Regions from separate parts of the Rhodococcus sp. OS5 genome, predicted to be linked through region 2. Evidence: riboswitches for the same ligand, from Rfam matches in the RefSeq annotation. Region 2 holds a riboswitch; each other region holds the start of a gene.

Region 1 (5,789 bases), 900 kb from region 2:
CGGCACCGATCCCCCGGTGATCGTCACTTTTTCCTCACGGATGTCATAGGTGTTCTGGTACAGCGTCCAACCCACCAGAGTCGCGATCAGAACAACGACCACCGCCAGGGAAGTAACCATCCACCTGCGTAAACGAGGCTTACTCTTGCCCTCGCTCATCGATTCCGCTGCCATCTTCCCGCCCTAACGTACGAATTTGAAACGATCGTATTGCATTCGATAGTACAGTTGTGGGCGAAGATGTCGAGAAGTGAGGAAAGGACATGGCGATGACCGACAGGGACGTCGATGTACCCACGAGGATCTTGATCGAGGGACTACTGCGCACGGACGGAACTGTCGACGGACGCACCCTTTATGCCACCGCCGACGCCCTCGGCAAAACTGATCAACAGGTTCGGCTGTGCATCAAGCGGTTGGTCACCGAGGGGAAGTTCACTCAGGAAGGTCGCGGGCGGCAGGCCACGCTACGAGCAACGCCGAAAGCCCTGCGCGAGATGGAACCCGACGTCGAATTCGTTCGGCTGGCCTATCGACAAGACCGCGACACTGTGACGCCGTGGGACGGGTATTGGCACCTGGCCGGATTCGCAATTCCGGAGTCGTCACGGAAAGCGCGAGATGCGCTGCGCACCAGGGTCGTTTATCTCGGCGGCGCGCTCGTCCAGGGCGGTCTGTACGTCTCGCCGCACGCCTGGGAACCGTATATTCGCGATGCGGCCGCCGAACTCGACGTCGAACAGCACCTGTCTTCTCTCACCACTCGAGATCTGAAAGTGGGCACTCTCGAAGACCCCGTGAAGATTGCCGCGCAGTTGTGGCCACTGGACCAGATCGCTGACGGATACGAACGGCTACTCGACGTAGCGACCGCACGCCTGCACAAACTGCAGAACAGTCCGGGTACCGATGCTGTCACGATGACCATCGAACTCGCGGCGGAATTCACGCGAGCCATGGAACCGGATCCGCTGTTGCCGCCGGAACTACTGCCCACCAACTGGATCGGCACGAGGGCTCGGTCGATCACTGCACAGTGCTGGACGCTTCTGGCACAGGTGGACGGTGCCGACGAATTACCGTCGCTGTTCCACCTGTACGCAGATGCAATCGGTGACGATCAGGATGCAAGCGTGCGCTGACGGGGCGGCAGTCCGAAACGCCCGAGAACCTCGTCGACTGCGGTGGACGGTGTGACAAGTCCGCGATCCTGAAGCCACGGAATGGTGCTGTCCACCAGATGCTCGAGCGTTCGAGGCAATGCGAGAGGCAGCAACGTAACGCCGTCGGCGACCTCCGCAGCTCGGATATCGGCGATCAAACTGCCGAGACCGGAAGGCGTTCCGACGTAATGAAGCGAAACGGGAACCCGCGGCGAGGTCAACGCGCTGTCCAACTGCGCAAGCTCCTTACGAGCGGAGCGAGCCTCCGGCGCGATCAGAATCTCGAGATCGACCAGCACTGCGACGCTGTCGGGATCGCGTCCTTCTTCGGCGACGGCAGCGCGTATACGTGCGCGTTCGAGCTGTGCCTCACGCAGATCCGCAGCGCGAATCCGAACCACATTGGTAGGGAATGAAGCCAAATCGAGAGCCTTTTCACCCTCGGTGAGGTCCACCCAGTAGTCGCCGCCGATGATGGGCAGGTTGCCGGGTGCGCCCTCAGCGGCCGGATGGTGACCGAATCCGGTCAACTCGACCGCTACGTGCAGAGAATGCGAAGCGAGTGAAGACATGTGAGACCTCCGAAAATCAGAAAAGTATGGGATGAGCGAGACGAATCGTCAGCTCGAACACATTCCTGAAGAGGTGCGGCACAGATCGACATGGCGACGGCACCACTGACCGAGAGTGATGCTCACTCTCGAAGGGGTGGCGGGAAAATCCGCTGGTGCCATGGCTGCCATGCTAGTTGTCCGTTCGAGTTTTCGGGGACCGAGCTCAGCTCAGACGCACTCGGCTGCGCCGGCATTGTCGTCTGCGGCTCCGAGGAAGGGGCGGGTCTCGGGCACAGGGTTCCACGCACCTGCCGTCTTCGCGTACTTCCAATCACGCTGATTCGAAACCAGGATGTTCACGGCGTCGACCAACCGCGTCACGTCGTCCGAGCTGCTACCGAGGCCGAGGCTGGCGCGAACTGCACCGCCGGAGAGGCCGAGGCGCGCGAGAACCGGATGTGCGCAGAAGCGACCGTCGCGAACTCCGATGCCGTGCTCGGCGGAGAGGAATGCGGCGATCTCGCCCGCTTCGAATCCGTCAACGGTGAAGGTGACGATTCCGACGGCGTCAGGAGCGTCGTTCCACAGTCGCACGAGTGAGACGCCCTCGATGGCGGACAAGCCGTCAGTGAGCTGGGCGGTGAGCGCCTTCTCATGCTCGGCGATCACGTCGAAGTCCAGGGCGTGCAGGGTTTCGCAGGCGGTCGCGATGGCAGCCGCACCGAGCACGTTGGGGGAACCCGCCTCGTGGCGTGCGGGCGCGCAAGCCCACTCGGTGGATTCGATGGTCACCTCACGCACGGCGCCGCCGCCGGCGAGGTACGGCTGAGCTTCGTCGAGCCAGTCACGGCGGCCGACGAGAACGCCGGCGCCGAAGGGCGCGTACAGCTTGTGGCCCGAGAACGCTACGTAGTCGACGCCGCATTCCTGCAGGTCGATGCGACGGTGGGGAGCCAACTGAGCAGCGTCGACGAGGATACGTGCGCCGCAACGGTGAGCGATGTCAGCCAAACGTGCAATCGGCAGGATCTCACCGGTCACGTTGGAGGCCCCGGTGATTGCGAGCAGCGCGGCAGGCTTGGTGCACAGTTCACCGATCAGACGCTCGATCGTTTCTTCGATGGTGTCTGCGGCGGTGACGATACGAGCGTCGTTCCACGGCAACAGGTTTGCGTGATGCTCGACGTCGAGGACGACGGTGCTGCCGGGGACGCACTGCGCAAGCAGGTTCAGCGAATCGGTGGTGTTCCGGGTGAAGACGACAACCTGATCGTCGGCACAGTTCACGAAACGAGCAACGGATTCACGAGCGTTCTCGTAGGTGAGCGTGGAGATCCGGGACGCGTAGCCGGCACCGCGGTGGACGCTGGCGTATGTCGGCAGCAACTCGGCGATACGGTCGGTGACCTGGGCCAATGCCGGCGCACTCGCGGCGTAGTCGAAGTTGGCGTAGGAGCATTCGCCACCCTGAACCAATGGAACCTGCAGGTCGGCACCCGAAACCTTGGCAATCGCGGTGGTGCAGCAGGTGTCGGCACTCAATACAGCAGTCATCGAAGACAATCCTCACGTTCAAGGACTCGTTCGTCGGGAGATGGCCCCGGAAGAGTCCGCGCTTGCCGCATTCGTTTTCGAACGCAGCCGGGTCGTCACCCGGAGCACCCCACCGCGGAGGAGGGTTGCCGACCAGCAAGCCGGGGCTGAACACTGGTACTCGTGACCTGGCAACGAGGATGGCAGGAACCTCCCGTGCTTGTCAAGACGAAGCCGCGAAGATCTCCGTCAGGGCGCGATGGTCCGGCAAGCAAGGTGGAGCGCGAGTCTCGTTTCCGGATCTGCGAGATCCACCGAGAGAAGGCGCTGAATTCTATCGATCCGACTCGATACGGTGTTGCGGTGCAACCCCATTCGGGTTGCGGTGTGAGCCAGAGACGATTCTTCGTCGAGGTACGTCGACAGAGTCTCGAGCAACTCTCCATTGGAATCGCGTAGCGGTGCGAGCAATGCTGCGGCCGCAGGCTGGAAGGTGTCGGTTCGCGTCCACGCCAGCAGCAACTGCGCCAGCCCGAGGCGGTCCACGTGCAGGAATCGACCTGTTTGAGATCGGGCACCGGCGAGCCGAGCGGCATCCCCGGCCTCCGACAGGGACGAACCGATTCCGGCCGGACCGTCGTGTGCGCGTCCCACACCTACCCAGGTCTCCATCGTGGGTTCCAACCTGGCCTGAGCTGCACGGATGCACTCGGCGATCCTGGTGATCGCCTCCGGTCGCGGCTCACCTGGCAGAGTCGTCCACGCCGCCCAGCCGTCAGCCTGTTCCACGACATTGGCGTCGATTCCCTCGGCAGCGAGAGCATCTGCAACCTCGCTGCGTCTTGCCACCAGGTCGACCTCACCGACCGCCAGGACTTTGATGCCGATGTGCCATCCGTCCAGCATCCAACCCGCGTCGAGTGCGCGCCGGAGCAGTCCGGGTGTGGCGTCTGCTGACGTGTCGATCAGTTCACCGAGCAACGCGCTACGCCGGCGCGCTTCACGCTCGTCGACCATGCGCGCAACGGCCAGTCGGTGCCCGGCAGCCAACGAGGCCACGTCGAGAACCACTGAGAGAGAAGCCTCTTCGACGCTTTGACGCACCGGGAGCAGCACCGCCAGCCAGGGCTCTCGGGCTGCGCCGGACATCACCGGGCACGCAATCAGGACCCCGCCGGAGCCCAATTCGACCGTGGTGGGCGCCCCGCGACCCGACAACATACCGGCAGCTGCTCGATCAGCGTCTGACAACAGGTCGGCGCCGGTCATCGGACGTCCGGACGTGTCCAGGAGAAAGAATGAACGCTGAAAGGTGTTCAGTAGCACCGACAGAAGATTCTCGACGCTTCCTCCGGCTCGTTGGCCCGCGTGTGTCGCCCGCAGTACTGCGTCGGCCATCACCGCCCGCGAATTCGAGAGAAGATCACGAAGATCCACGCTGAACTGCCACGGGTCGGATACTCCGAGCACCACCAGTCCGAGCCGATCGGCAAGCAACGAGAGATTCGCATCCTCCGCCGCAGTGCTGTGCACAGCGACCACCTGGCAGCCGGTCGCCGCTGTGCGCCGAAGGAGAGCGTCGAATCTCCACTCCCCGATGTCGATTCGATCGAGAATCACCAGAACTGATCCTGAACTCGCCGCATCCGACACGGCCTCGGCCGACTGTGCCGATTCCCCGGTGAGTGCTCCCACTGTCGTCACGACGGGATCACCCTCCCCGGCCAGTCGATACAGCCCGACAAAGGCCGGGTTGTTCAGCAACGCCGAAACACTCGCGCTCATCGCGCCTCCATCAGCACTGCGTCGTGGTCGATCCCGAATGCCCGCGGGCCGACAACTTTCAATCTGCCCACTTCTTCCGCCCACCACTGTGGACCGGGAAGAACCAACACGGCCACATCGTGCCCCTGGTGCACGGATTCACACGAGACGAAGGCGCCGGTCCGCACGTCGAGCAACGTCACGATGTCCGGGCACGTTGCAATCATCTCGCCGTCCAACGCGACGGTCAGGAACTCACTCTCGAATTCGACTCGTATCACCGCAGAACCGTGCTCGAGAATCACGCTGCCCCGACGATCTCCGGTGTCCGGACGACTACGACGCACCGCACGCACCCGGCCTGCCCCCAGTACTCGAGCCCCGGAGCTTTCCGCGATCTGCCGCCAACTGCCCAGTGCCCCGATGTGCTGACCCAGTTCGTGCGCCCGAGACAGAGTTCCCGGAATGCACGCCTCCTGCACCGTCCGCGCATCGATCGACGCGATCGCCAGAGCACCCCAACCGCTGGTTCTCCCGATCAACGACCGCACTGCTACCTCGGCGCCGAGCACATCCACTCCGTCGACGACGGTAATGAGGCCGCCGGGCTGGGCGAGTGTGACCGGGCACAATTCCAACCCGGCTGCGGCGAGAGAGAAGTGATCGAGCCGCGGCATCGCTCGACCCAGCAGGTCCGCGTCGACCACGGGAATTCCCAACGCCAACGCCGCAGCAATGCCGGAGAGAGCGTTGAGTCCACCGCCTTCGAAAGTCA
Region 2 (5,789 bases):
CAGAATGTACGTACCGCCTGAGACCAGTGGACTCGGCATGTACGCCGGTGAAACCGGGTACTGCAGCGATGCATCCATCGATCCGGACGTCAGTGGGGTCACTGCCGGAGCCGCGGTGTTGACGCCGGCAGGGCAGGCGCCTTCGTTGGCGACTCCGTAAGTGGTCAACGTGAATCCCGTAAGTGCGGTCGTCGACTGCATTCGCCATTGCAGAGGATCAGTCCCCGAATTCTTGACGGTGAGCGGTGCTTGCACCGTGTTTCCCGGGACAACGGGCGTCGCGGCCGTCGTCAAGTTCGCCAGGGTGTACGCCGCACTGGTTCCGGCAGTTGTACCAACCGTGAGGTTGACGCTGGCGGCTGTCGCCGTACCGCCATTCGCGCTCGCCGAATCGGACCACAGCGCGAGCGACTGCTGTGACGATGCAAACACCGCTACAGCAGCCACCGCGACTGCGATCGCTCCCCAGACCTTTTTCCTCATGAAATTACGGGGCCGGTGTCAGTGCTGTCTGAGTGACGACCAACTTCATCGCCGACAAGTTCAGCGACTGGTTCTGCGCGACCTGATTGGCCACCTCGTTGAAGTTCAGCCGGACTCCGACGTGGACGATCGTTCCGTTCTGGGCTTTGGTGATCTGCGAAATCGGGTTGCCGCCAGTGTCCTTGATTGTCGTCACGGGCACGACAGCAGCGGCAAGCTCGGCGCTGTTCGCACCCGGAACGATTCCGGCCGTATCAGCGGTCAGAACAGCCGCGAGACGATCGCCCACTGCGGTCACAGTGACGTCGCAGGTGTATTCGATGCTCTCGGTGGTGACTATTCGGTAAGCCGAGATGTTGGTGATCGCGGTCTTCGTCGGGTTGAGGGAGTTCCACCCGCCACCGACCGGTGCGCAAGAGCTCAGGTCGAGGGCGCCGGACGTGACGGGCCCGCCGCCACTGACGTCGGCCGAATCGCTCCAGACTGCGAGCGAGCCGGCACCGCCGAGGAGGAGGGCACCGGCCGCCGCAGCAGCGATCGCACCCTTGGTCTGCTTCTTCATGAAAATCTCATTTCATGTCTGGGACCCGAAATGGGGCCATTCAGACATGAGTATCAGACACGGCAAACGATTCGTTACCACTTTTCGAAAAATCAATTTTACGACTGGAGTCCAACTGTCACTCGGTGTCGAAATGATCTTTGACCTGCGTCTAACTACTCGTTTGTAAGTTTGGTGCGAATAAAACCGCTGGTTTGTTCAGTTGGACAAAGCGGACGAGTCGGAACCTGGCAAATCTGCTGTTTTTTACCAGTTAATTACCGAGTTTCGGTTTTGTTTTGCAATTTGAATCAATTGTTTGTGTTGCTACGGAATGGATCGGTTGTTGTTCCCACAAGATCGGCGACCGACTCGAGGACGATGGTCGGGCGGTAGGGATAGAGCTCTACCGACGCGCGGGTCGAGATCCCGGTCATCACCAGAATCGTCTGCAGTCCGGCTTCGAGGCCACAGACGATGTCGGTGTCCATGCGGTCGCCGATCATCAACGTATTGGCGGAATGAGCGCCGATGGACCGCAGGGCTGAGCGCATCATCAAGGCGTTGGGCTTGCCGACGTAGTAGGGATCGCGTCCGGTTGCCTTGGTGATGAGTGCCGCGACAGAGCCGGTGGCCGGCAGCGAGCCGTCTCGCGACGGTCCAGTGGCGTCCGGGTTGGTGGCGATGAACCGCGATCCACGCTCGACCAGGCGAATGGCGGTGGTGATTGCCTCGAAGGAGTACGTTCGCGTCTCGCCGAGGACGACGTAGTCGGGGTCGCTGTCCGTCAGCACGTAACCGATGTCGTGCAGGGCAGTGGTCAGGCCCGATTCGCCGACCACGTAGGCGCTGCCGCCCGGCCGCTGGTTGGCCAGGAACGTCGCGGTTGCGAGCGCTGACGTCCAGATCGACTTCTCCGGGATGTCGAGTCCCGAATTGAGCAGGCGTGCTCGCAGGTCACGCGGGGTGCGGATGGAGTTGTTGGTGAGCACCATGTACGGGATGTCGTTCGACGCCAGCTCTGCCAGGAACGTGTCCGCTCCAGGTATCAAGTGCTCCTCGTGGACGAGAACCCCGTCCATGTCCATGAGGTAGGTCCAACCGGTCTGATCTTCTGTACTGGTCATTACTCCAGTATGTGCGGGTGGCGCCCGATGTGGGCGGTCAAGCGAGAAGGCGCCACAGTCCGATCAGGCCGACGACGACAATCGTGTAGCGCAATGCAGTGGGGGACAGGCGCCGTCCGTAGCGGGCACCGAGAACGCCACCACCGAGTGAGCCGACGGCGATCAAACCGGCTGCTGCCCAATTGATCTGATCGAATGCCAGAGTGATGTACATCCCTGCTGCAACGATGTTGACGAGCAGCGACAGCAGGTTCTTCGCGCCGTTCATGCGCTGGAGGGTTTCCGGGAGGATGGCACCCATCACACCGATGAGAAGGATGCCCTGCGCGGCAGTGAAGTATCCGCCGTAAATGCCGACTGCAAAAGTGCCGGCGGTCAGGAGCATCAGCCTCTTGGTGGACAGCGTCGTTTCTTCGGTGGAACGCTTCTTGGCCCACGCCTGGATGCGTGGTTGGAGGAGGACGAGCGCGAGAGCGAGGACCAAGAGCACCGGAACGATGGTCTCGAACAGTTTCTCGGGTAGGTGCATGAGCAACCACGAACCGAGTAGTGCTCCGGCGAGGGACGCCGGAATCTGCCACTTCAGTCGGTCCCACTGTCCGGACAGCTCACGTCGGTAGCCCCAGGTACCCGAAACTCCGCCGGCGACGAGCCCGACCGCGTTGGACATGGTTGCGGTCACGGGCGGCATGCCGAAGGCGACCAGGGTGGGAAACGTGATCAGCGTTCCACTGCCGACCACGGCGTTGATCGCGCCCGCGCCGATACCGGCCAACAAGATGAAGAAAGCGTCGAGTCCACTCACTCCGCAGACGGTACGGCAGAGGAAAAGTCAGTCCGGACGGCGGTCCCGGTCTTCATTCGAACGCTCCATTCAACACGCCGAACGCGGCTTCGGACACCGTTGAAATCAATGCGATTTCAACATCGTAGACACTTCATTTCCCTTGCAGTGCAGGGAAATACAACATTTGACGACTCGACATTTCGCGTCTAGTCTTTGCTCACCATCCAGAGCGACCGAGAGACCTGGCTCGTCGACGTCGCAGCAACCCCCCGAGTGATCGGGAGCGGGTGCTACCGCCAGGACCGATGGAAGGCATCACATGGGTACCACTTCGCACGCTGCGCACAAGCGACGTCACATCGATCTGTGCCGCACCGCTTCGTGTCACTGTCGCTGACCGAACTCTCGTCGTCTTCGCAACTCGAGCGCACCAACTCGAGGACACAGCTGCGTTCCCATTTCCCCGAAAGGTCTATTCGTGATGTCCACTCCGTCAGGTAGCGCGCCGTGAGCGCGCCCACCGATGTCCGCCCCGAAAAGTCGGTGTCCGAGTCGCAACTTCCCGACTCGGAGCTTGTCGTCGCTCGCACCTGGCACCCGCTGCGCTGGGTGATCAGTGCGGTCGTGCTGGTCCTGCTTGCTCAGTTCATCCACGGGCTCGTCGTCAACCCCGGCTGGGACTGGCCGACGTTCGCGCAGTACTTCACCGCGAAATCAGTGCTCGCCGCGTTGTGGATGACGATCAAACTGACCCTGTGGGGGACGATCCTCGGGTTCGGTCTCGGTGTTTTCCTGGCACTCGGTCGGTTGTCGAAGAATCCGGTCCTGCAGGTGATCGCCTGGACCTACATCTGGGCCTTCCGCTCGATTCCACTCATCGTGCAGTTGCTCTTCTGGTTCAACATCACTTACCTGTACCAGACACTTTCTCTCGGAATACCTTTCGGTCCCGAGTTCTTCACCTTCCAGGTCAGCGGTGTGATCGGCGGATTCACCGCGGCAGTCATCGGTTTGGCGCTGCACCAGGCTGCATACTCGGCCGAGATCATTCGCTCCGGAATCATCTCGGTGGATCACGGTCAGATCGAAGCTGCTCACTCGCTCGGCATTCCGCGCAGTCGCCAGTTCTTCAAGATCGTTCTCCCGCAGGCAATGCGGGCGATCCTCCCCAACGCCGCCAACGAGGTCATCGGACTCTTCAAGGGAACGTCGATCGTCTCCACCATGGCAATCGCCGAACTGTTCTACCAGGTGCAGGTCATCTTCGGACGCAACGGACGAGTCGTGCCCCTGCTGATGGTCGCCACGATCTGGTACATCATCCTCACGACGTTGCTCTCGATCGGTCAGTACTACGTGGAGCGCCACTATGCACGAGGATCCGCCCGTGCTCTTCCGTTGACTCCGGTACAGAAGGCGCGCAAGAAGTTCGAAGAGATTCGCGATGCGCGTCTCGATATTCCGAGAGGTGCGACCCGATGACCGCAGAACTGGCCGAAGAGACGGTGTATGCCGTCGAAGCGCGCGGAATTCACAAGTCCTTCGGCACGCTGGAAGTACTTGCCGGCGTTGATCTCCTGGTCCGCAAGGGCGAAGTGACCGTCATTCTCGGTCCGTCGGGTTCCGGTAAGTCCACCTTGCTGCGAACCCTCAATCACCTCGAAAAAGTCGACCGCGGAACCGTACGGATCGACGGAGAGCTGATCGGATACCGGCGCAAGGGAAATCGACTCCACGAACTGCGTGACCGCGAGATCCTGAAACAGCGTTCGCACATCGGATTCGTGTTCCAGAACTTCAACCTGTTTCCGCACCTGACCGCGTTGGAAAACGTGGTGGAAGCGCCGCTCTCGGCCCAGAAGCGTGATCGTGACGAGGTGTACCGCGAGGCCCGCGCACTGCTCGAGCGAGTGGGAGTGGGGGACAAGGCGGACGAGTATCCCCGCCAACTCTCCGGTGGCCAGCAACAGCGCGTCGCGATAGCGCGAGCGCTGGCACTGCGGCCGGCGGTCATTCTCTTCGACGAGCCGACGTCGGCGCTCGACCCGGAACTGGTGGGCGAGGTTCTCGAAGTCCTGGCTCAGCTGGCCCGTGACGGCGCCACCTTGGTGATCGTCACACACGAGGTCGGATTTGCTCGGGAAGTGGCGGACACTGCGGTCTTCATGGACGGCGGCGTCATCGTCGAACAGGGCCCGCCTTCGCAGGTGATCGACAATCCGGTCCACGAACGGACCAAAGCCTTTCTCTCCCGCGTCCTCTGACGCGACCCAGACTCATTCCCGGAAGGAAAAATTGATGTTCTCCACATCCCGTCGCGCGACTTTTCTGATCTCGGCGCTTGCCACCGTCGGATTGCTCAGCGCTGCATGCAGCAGCGCGGACGCCGAGTCCGACGGCGCCCAGGTCACCGCTGCTGCGGGTTACAACCTCACGGCCGATCAGAACCGCATCAGCACCGACAAGGTGGATTCCATCGCCGCCGAGCTACCTCAGGACATCCGCGATCGTGGCACGCTGCGCGTCACCGGTAGTGCCGGTTCCGCTCCGCCGCTCCGTTTCTACGCCGACGACGACACCACCCTCATCGGTTCCGAGACCGACTTCGCCTATCTGATCGGTGACGTTCTCGGCTTGAAGGTCGACCTGCAGACAGCAGATTGGGCACAGAACTTCGTCCGGATCGACTCCGGTGAGGCCGACGCCTTCCTCTCCAATGTGACTGTCACAGAGGAGCGTAAGGAGAAGTACGACTTCGCGACCTACCGTCTCGACACCCTCGCCTTCGAAGCCAAGAAGGGTGCCGGAATCTCCATCAAGGAACCCAAGGACGTCGCGGGCAAGAAGATCG
Region 3 (5,789 bases), 610 kb from region 2:
GTTTCCTATCACCGAGGTGGGACACACAACCAGATGCGGACCGTCGCCGGCGCGGATCGCGATCATCGAAATCGCTTGCAGTGTCTTACCCAAACCCATCTCATCGGCCAAGATCCCACCGCCCGAACCCGACAGAGCCGTCAGCCAGGCAACTCCCTGCATTTGATACGGGCGCAGAGTCGCCTGAATCTTTGCTCGGCGAAGACTCTCGATGGCCGCGCGCGCTTCCGTGAACAACCGCACCGTGGACGCGGCGCTTCGGATCTTCGTGTCGTCGCGCTCGATAGCGGCATGCGCTGCGGTCGGAATGTCATGTGCGCCGGTGTCGATGACGCGCTTCCACGCGAGCAGCGACGATCCGAGGTCGCCGCGACCAGCATCGAGGTTGTGGAACGCGTCGATCGCGGTGGTGAGGTCGAGCAGTTGCGCTCCGACGTCGGTTGCTGTGATCGACTCGTCGACCGGGATCGCAAGCCTGCACACGCCCGGCGACCCGGTCGGCATCCCCAGTGCCGACAGCCGCGTTGCCGGGTCTGCGTCACCCCAGAACGCGAAGGACATGTGCTCGGGAATGTACGTAGCCTGCAGGCGCGTCGAGCATGGCTGATTCACGTTCGCCGATGCTAGCCGCGCCGGCTCACGTTCGCCAATGAGAATGTCGGGAAAACCCGCAGATCAGCTGTGGTTTTCCCGACATTGACGAATCCTGAAAACGTGGCTCTGTGCCGAATCAGCGAGCCGTACGCGCGAACTCCATCGTCCGGCGAAGCAGTCCGGCGACGGCGTCCGCCTCCGTCAGGAAGCCGTCGTGGCCGTCCTTGGACTTGAGAATCTCGAGGCCGCTGCACGTGGAAATTCCGTCGGCGATCTCCTCCTGCAAGCGAAGGGGATACAGCCGATCCGAGTCGACGCCGCCCACCACGACCGGTGCCGTGATCGATGCCAACGCCGCCGCAACACCGCCGCGTCCACGACCGATGTCGTGCCGGTTCATGGCCTCGGTCAGGAGGACGTACGTGCTCGGGTCGAAGCGGTCGACCAGCTTGTCTGCCTGATGTTCCAGGTAACTCTGTACGGCGTATCGTCCACCGTTCCAAGGATTTTCGTCGTTCTGAGCGGAGTTCTCGAAGCGTGCGTCAAGTTCGGCCTCGGTGCGGTACGTGAGGTGCGCGATGCGACGGGCGATGCCGAGTCCGGCGCGAGGTGCCCGCCCCGTTCCGTGGTAGTCACCGCCCTGCCAATCCGGATCGGAGACGATGGCAGCGATCTGCGTCGTCTGGGTGCCGATCTGATCTGCAGTGGCCCGTGAACCGGTTGCGAGAACCAACGCGGAGCGAATGCCGTCCGGGTAGGTAACTGCCCATTCGAGGGTGCGCATGCCCCCCATGGATCCGCCGACTACCGAGGCCAACTGGTCGATCCCGAGGAGATCGACGAGCTTCTTCTCCGCCGCGATCTGATCCCGGATGGAGATCTCCGGGAACCTGCTGCCCCACGGCTTGCCGTCGTCGGCCGGCGAACTGGGACCGGTCGTGCCGCGACAACCACCGAGGACATTGGTTGCGATGACGCACCATTCGCCGGTGTCGATCGGTTCGCCGGGGCCGACCATCCCGTTCCACCAGCCGGGGGAGGGCTGATTCGCGGAGATCGGTCCGGTGACGTGTGAGTCTCCGGTCAGTGCGTGCTCGACGAGTACGACGTTGTCGCGGTTCGGGGAAAGCTCACCCCACCGCTGAACGGCGAGCGAAACCGATGGGATTGCCGCGCCGCTCTCGAGTTCCAAGGCACCGATGTCGACGAACCCCACCTGGCCGTCGGGTGGGGGCAGGAGGTCGATCCTGGGCTCCAATTCGTTCACGGTCACGAGTTTGCCACCGCTGCCAGGCCGACGGTGAGATCGGCGAGGATGTCGTCGATTCCTTCGATGCCGACCGCGAGGCGGACGAGCCCGGGGGTGACACCGGAGGCGAGCTGCTCTTCGGGGGTGAGCTGCGAGTGTGTCGTCGAGGCGGGGTGGATGACGAGTGAGCGAACGTCACCGATGTTGGCGACGTGGCTGTGCAGCGTCAGGGCGTTGACGAACGTCTTGCCCGCATCGATACCGCCGGGCAGCTCGAAGGTGACGATTGCGCCGGTTCCATTGGGCGTCAGCTGCTTTCCACGTTCGAACCATGGCGAGGAGGGAAGTCCCGCGTAGGAAACGGAGGCGACCTCGACGTGACCGTCGAGGAATTCGGCGACCTTCTGTGCATTGGATACGTGGCGCTCGATGCGCAGGCTCAAGGTTTCGATACCCTGCGCGATGAGGAACGCGTTGAACGGCGCCACGGCGGAACCGAGATCGCGCAGCAGTTGGACGCGGGCCTTGAGTGCGAACGCCGGCGCGCCGAGGTCCGCGAAGGTGACGCCGTGGTAGCTGGGATCAGGCGTCGTGAAGTTCGTGTGGCGACCCTGCGTCCAGTCGAAAGTGCCACCGTCGACGATGACGCCGGCGATCGCGGTGCCGTGTCCACCAAGGTATTTGGTGGCGGAGTGAACGACGATGTCGGCGCCGTGTTCGAGTGGGCGAAGCAGGTACGGCGTCGCGACTGTGTTGTCCACGATCAACGGAAGACCGTTCTCGTGGGCCAGTGACGAGATACCGGGTAGGTCGAGGATGTGGTTCTTCGGATTGGCGATCGTTTCGCCGTAGAACGCCTTCGTATTCGGGCGAATGGCTTCGCGCCACTGCTCGAGATTGTCGGGATCCTCGACGAACGTGACTTCGATACCCAGCTTGCGAAGGGTGTAGTGCAGGAGGTTGTACGTGCCGCCGTACAGGTACGGGCTGGAGACGATGTGGTCGCCGGCCTCGGCGATGTTGAGGATCGCGATGGTCTCGGCGGCCTGACCCGAGGAGAGGAGGAGTGCGGCGACTCCGCCTTCGAGGGCAGCGATGCGCTGCTCGACGGCGTCCTGTGTGGGATTCATGATCCGCGTGTAGATGTTGCCCGGCTCGGCGAGGCCGAACAGTGCAGCAGCGTGATCGGTGCTGTCGAAGACGTAGCTGGTGGTCTGGTAGATCGGCAGAGCGCGCGCATTGGTGGCGGTGTCCGCTGTTTGTCCGGCGTGCACCTGCTTGGTCTCGAACGACCAGTTCGCGGTCGGATCCGAAGTTGCTGCGGCGTCGGCTGTGTTGTCGGTCATGATTTGTTCACTCCAGTGGTCTGACGGATAGATGTCGGACGGGGGCGAATGATCGCCGCCCCGTGCTGGGGTCTATCTACAAGTGCGACACATACTGAAATACCTCCGTGGGGCTCGGCCCGGTCTGGGGTCCGTCCCTGTCGGACCCGCGCTTGTCACCCGAATTGCGGTGGAACTGCGCGAGCAGATCCACGTCGGGAAACCTGGTCATCACCCGGGGCACCCCACCGCGGTTGGAGGGTTGCCGTCCAGCGAGCCGGGGCTTGACGCTGGCACTCATGACCAAGTCGGATTCTACCGGGAAGTGAGCGCAGTCCTGACACGGGGCGAAATGTGAGCCGCAACCGCACGCGAGGCAGAGCGACGCAGCCCACTAGCAGGCAAAAGTTACTCGCGAGTAGAGACCGATGAGTGGACCTGCCGGTTGCGGCCTCACGGGTTAGCAGTACGCTTGTCTTGTTTGGGACTCATCTCCCGAGATCAGTCCACACCGTCTAGGTTTGATAATCGAACCGTTCGCGGACCCACTCACAAAGTGTGACCGCAACCGTGTAACCAGGGAAACTTCCTAGGAGGACGCGAAGCACCCATGTCCAAAATCAAGGTTGAGGGCACCGTCGTCGAACTCGACGGCGATGAGATGACGCGCATTATCTGGCAGTTCATCAAAGACAAGTTGATCCATCCGTATCTCGATGTGAACCTCGAGTACTACGACCTCGGTATCGAGTACCGCGACGAGACCGACGACCAGGTCACCATCGACGCAGCGCACGCGATCCAGAAGCACGGCGTCGGCGTCAAATGCGCCACGATCACGCCGGACGAGGCACGTGTCGAGGAATTCGGTCTCAAGAAGATGTGGCGTTCCCCGAACGGAACGATCCGCAACATTCTCGGCGGCACGATCTTCCGCGCACCGATCATCATCTCCAACGTTCCGCGACTCGTTCCGGGCTGGACCAAGCCGATCATCATCGGCCGTCACGCATTCGGCGACCAGTACCGCGCCACAGACTTCAAGGTCCCCGGCCCCGGCAAGGTGATGATCACCTACACGCCTGAGGACGGCAGCGCACCGATCGAGCACGAACTGGTCAACTTCCCCGAAGAGGGCGGCGTCGTCCAGGGGCAGTACAACTTCACCACGTCCATCCGTGACTTCGCTCGCGCGTCGCTCACCTACGGACTGCAGCAGAACTACCCGGTGTACCTGTCCACCAAGAACACCATTCTCAAGGCGTACGACGGTGCCTTCAAGGACATCTTCCAGCACGTCTACGAGACCGAGTTCAAGGCTGAGTTCGATGCTGCAGGTCTGACCTACGAGCACCGCCTCATCGACGACATGGTCGCTTCCGCACTCAAGTGGGAGGGCGGATACGTCTGGGCATGCAAGAACTACGACGGCGACGTCCAGTCCGACACCGTGGCCCAGGGCTTCGGCTCGCTCGGCCTCATGACGTCGGTTCTGCTGACACCGGACGGAAAGACCTGTGAGGCAGAGGCTGCTCACGGCACCGTGACGCGTCACTACCGTCAGCACCAGCAGGGCAAGCCCACCTCGACCAACCCGATCGCGTCCATCTTCGCGTGGACCCGCGGGCTCGAGCATCGTGGCAAACTCGACAGCACCCCTGAGGTCATCGGCTTCGCGCAGGCGCTCGAAGACGTTGTCATCAAGACCGTCGAAAGCGGCCAGATGACCAAGGACCTCTCGATGCTGGTCGGCGGCGATCAGGGCTACCTGACCACCGAGGAGTTCCTCGGCGCACTCGACGTGAACCTGCAGAAGGCCATGGCCGCGAAGTAGATTCACCGCTTCACCTGTCAAATGGGACGTCTGGGAAACCAGGCGTCCCATTTGTGTTCGCGGTCTCACGTGAGTGAACTCACCCGCTCTCACTTGGAAGTTCAACCAGGTGTGAGACCACAATTGATCAGTGACTTCGTCTACCCTCTCCCGTTCTGACACCTCGACACCCGGGGTTCGTTCCGCCAGAGGTCCGGCGATGCTCGCTCTCGCTCTCGGCGGTTTCGGTATCGGCACAACCGAGTTCGTCGCCATGGGGTTGCTCCCGGAAATGGCATCCGGACTCGGTGTCTCGGAACCCGTCGCGGGTCACGTGATCTCGGCGTACGCGCTCGGGGTTGTCGTCGGCGCTCCGCTGATCGCTGCACTCACCGCACGAGTACCGCGCCGCACCCTGTTGATCGCACTCATGGTCGCGTTCACCGTCGGCAATGCCGCCACGGTTTTCGCGCCCTCGTACACGACGCTGATGATGGCCCGCTTCGTCGCCGGATTGCCGCACGGCGCGTATTTCGGAGTCGCCGCACTGGTCGCAGCTCACCTGGCCGAACCGGGAAAACGCGCGAAGGCCGTCGCCATGGTGATGATGGGTCTTTCCGTGGCCAACGTGATCGGGGTACCGGTCGCGGCCTGGATCGGCCAGGCACTCGGCTGGCGCAGCGCCTTCGCCTTGGTCGCCGTGATCGGAGTGGCAACCGTTGCTTCGCTCTTCGTCTGGATTCCGCGTTTGGACGGCATGCCGGTGACGAATCCGATCACCGAACTCGGGGCACTGGGCCGCGTTCAG

The links. A riboswitch is a leader RNA that binds a small molecule or an ion and turns the genes downstream of it on or off. The one in region 2 is predicted to bind S-adenosylmethionine.
Region 1: linked by a shared signal. The riboswitch ahead of ACVZUB_RS03010 (aminotransferase class V-fold PLP-dependent enzyme) and the one ahead of ACVZUB_RS07250 (putative leader peptide) in region 2 are both predicted to bind S-adenosylmethionine.
Region 3: linked by a shared signal. The riboswitch ahead of ACVZUB_RS09990 (bifunctional o-acetylhomoserine/o-acetylserine sulfhydrylase) and the one ahead of ACVZUB_RS07250 (putative leader peptide) in region 2 are both predicted to bind S-adenosylmethionine.

Annotation. Positions count from the first base shown of each region.
Region 1 covers NZ_CM166368.1:642,110-647,898, reverse strand. Annotated here, with positions in the region: gene ACVZUB_RS03025 (alpha/beta hydrolase family protein) at 1-120, opposite strand, end outside; gene ACVZUB_RS03020 (DNA-binding transcriptional regulator) at 264-1,142, shown strand; gene ACVZUB_RS03015 (LLM class oxidoreductase) at 1,121-1,735, opposite strand; gene ACVZUB_RS03010 (aminotransferase class V-fold PLP-dependent enzyme) at 1,946-3,271, opposite strand; SAM riboswitch class IV at 3,325-3,439, opposite strand; gene ACVZUB_RS03005 (PucR family transcriptional regulator) at 3,500-5,035, opposite strand; gene ACVZUB_RS03000 (DUF917 domain-containing protein) at 5,032-5,789, opposite strand, start outside.
Region 2 covers NZ_CM166368.1:1,545,635-1,551,423, forward strand. Annotated here, with positions in the region: gene ACVZUB_RS07230 (hypothetical protein) at 1-483, opposite strand, end outside; gene ACVZUB_RS07235 (alternate-type signal peptide domain-containing protein) at 488-1,045, opposite strand; gene ACVZUB_RS07240 (HAD-IIA family hydrolase) at 1,336-2,151, opposite strand; gene ACVZUB_RS07245 (sulfite exporter TauE/SafE family protein) at 2,189-2,956, opposite strand; SAM riboswitch class I at 3,156-3,250, shown strand; gene ACVZUB_RS07250 (putative leader peptide) at 3,258-3,335, shown strand; gene ACVZUB_RS07255 (amino acid ABC transporter permease) at 3,446-4,420, shown strand; gene ACVZUB_RS07260 (amino acid ABC transporter ATP-binding protein) at 4,417-5,202, shown strand; gene ACVZUB_RS07265 (ABC transporter substrate-binding protein) at 5,237-5,789, shown strand, end outside.
Region 3 covers NZ_CM166368.1:2,157,053-2,162,841, forward strand. Annotated here, with positions in the region: gene ACVZUB_RS09980 (DEAD/DEAH box helicase) at 1-612, opposite strand, end outside; gene metX (homoserine O-acetyltransferase MetX) at 731-1,867, opposite strand; gene ACVZUB_RS09990 (bifunctional o-acetylhomoserine/o-acetylserine sulfhydrylase) at 1,864-3,189, opposite strand; SAM riboswitch class IV at 3,333-3,473, opposite strand; gene ACVZUB_RS09995 (NADP-dependent isocitrate dehydrogenase) at 3,779-5,002, shown strand; gene ACVZUB_RS10000 (MFS transporter) at 5,133-5,789, shown strand, end outside.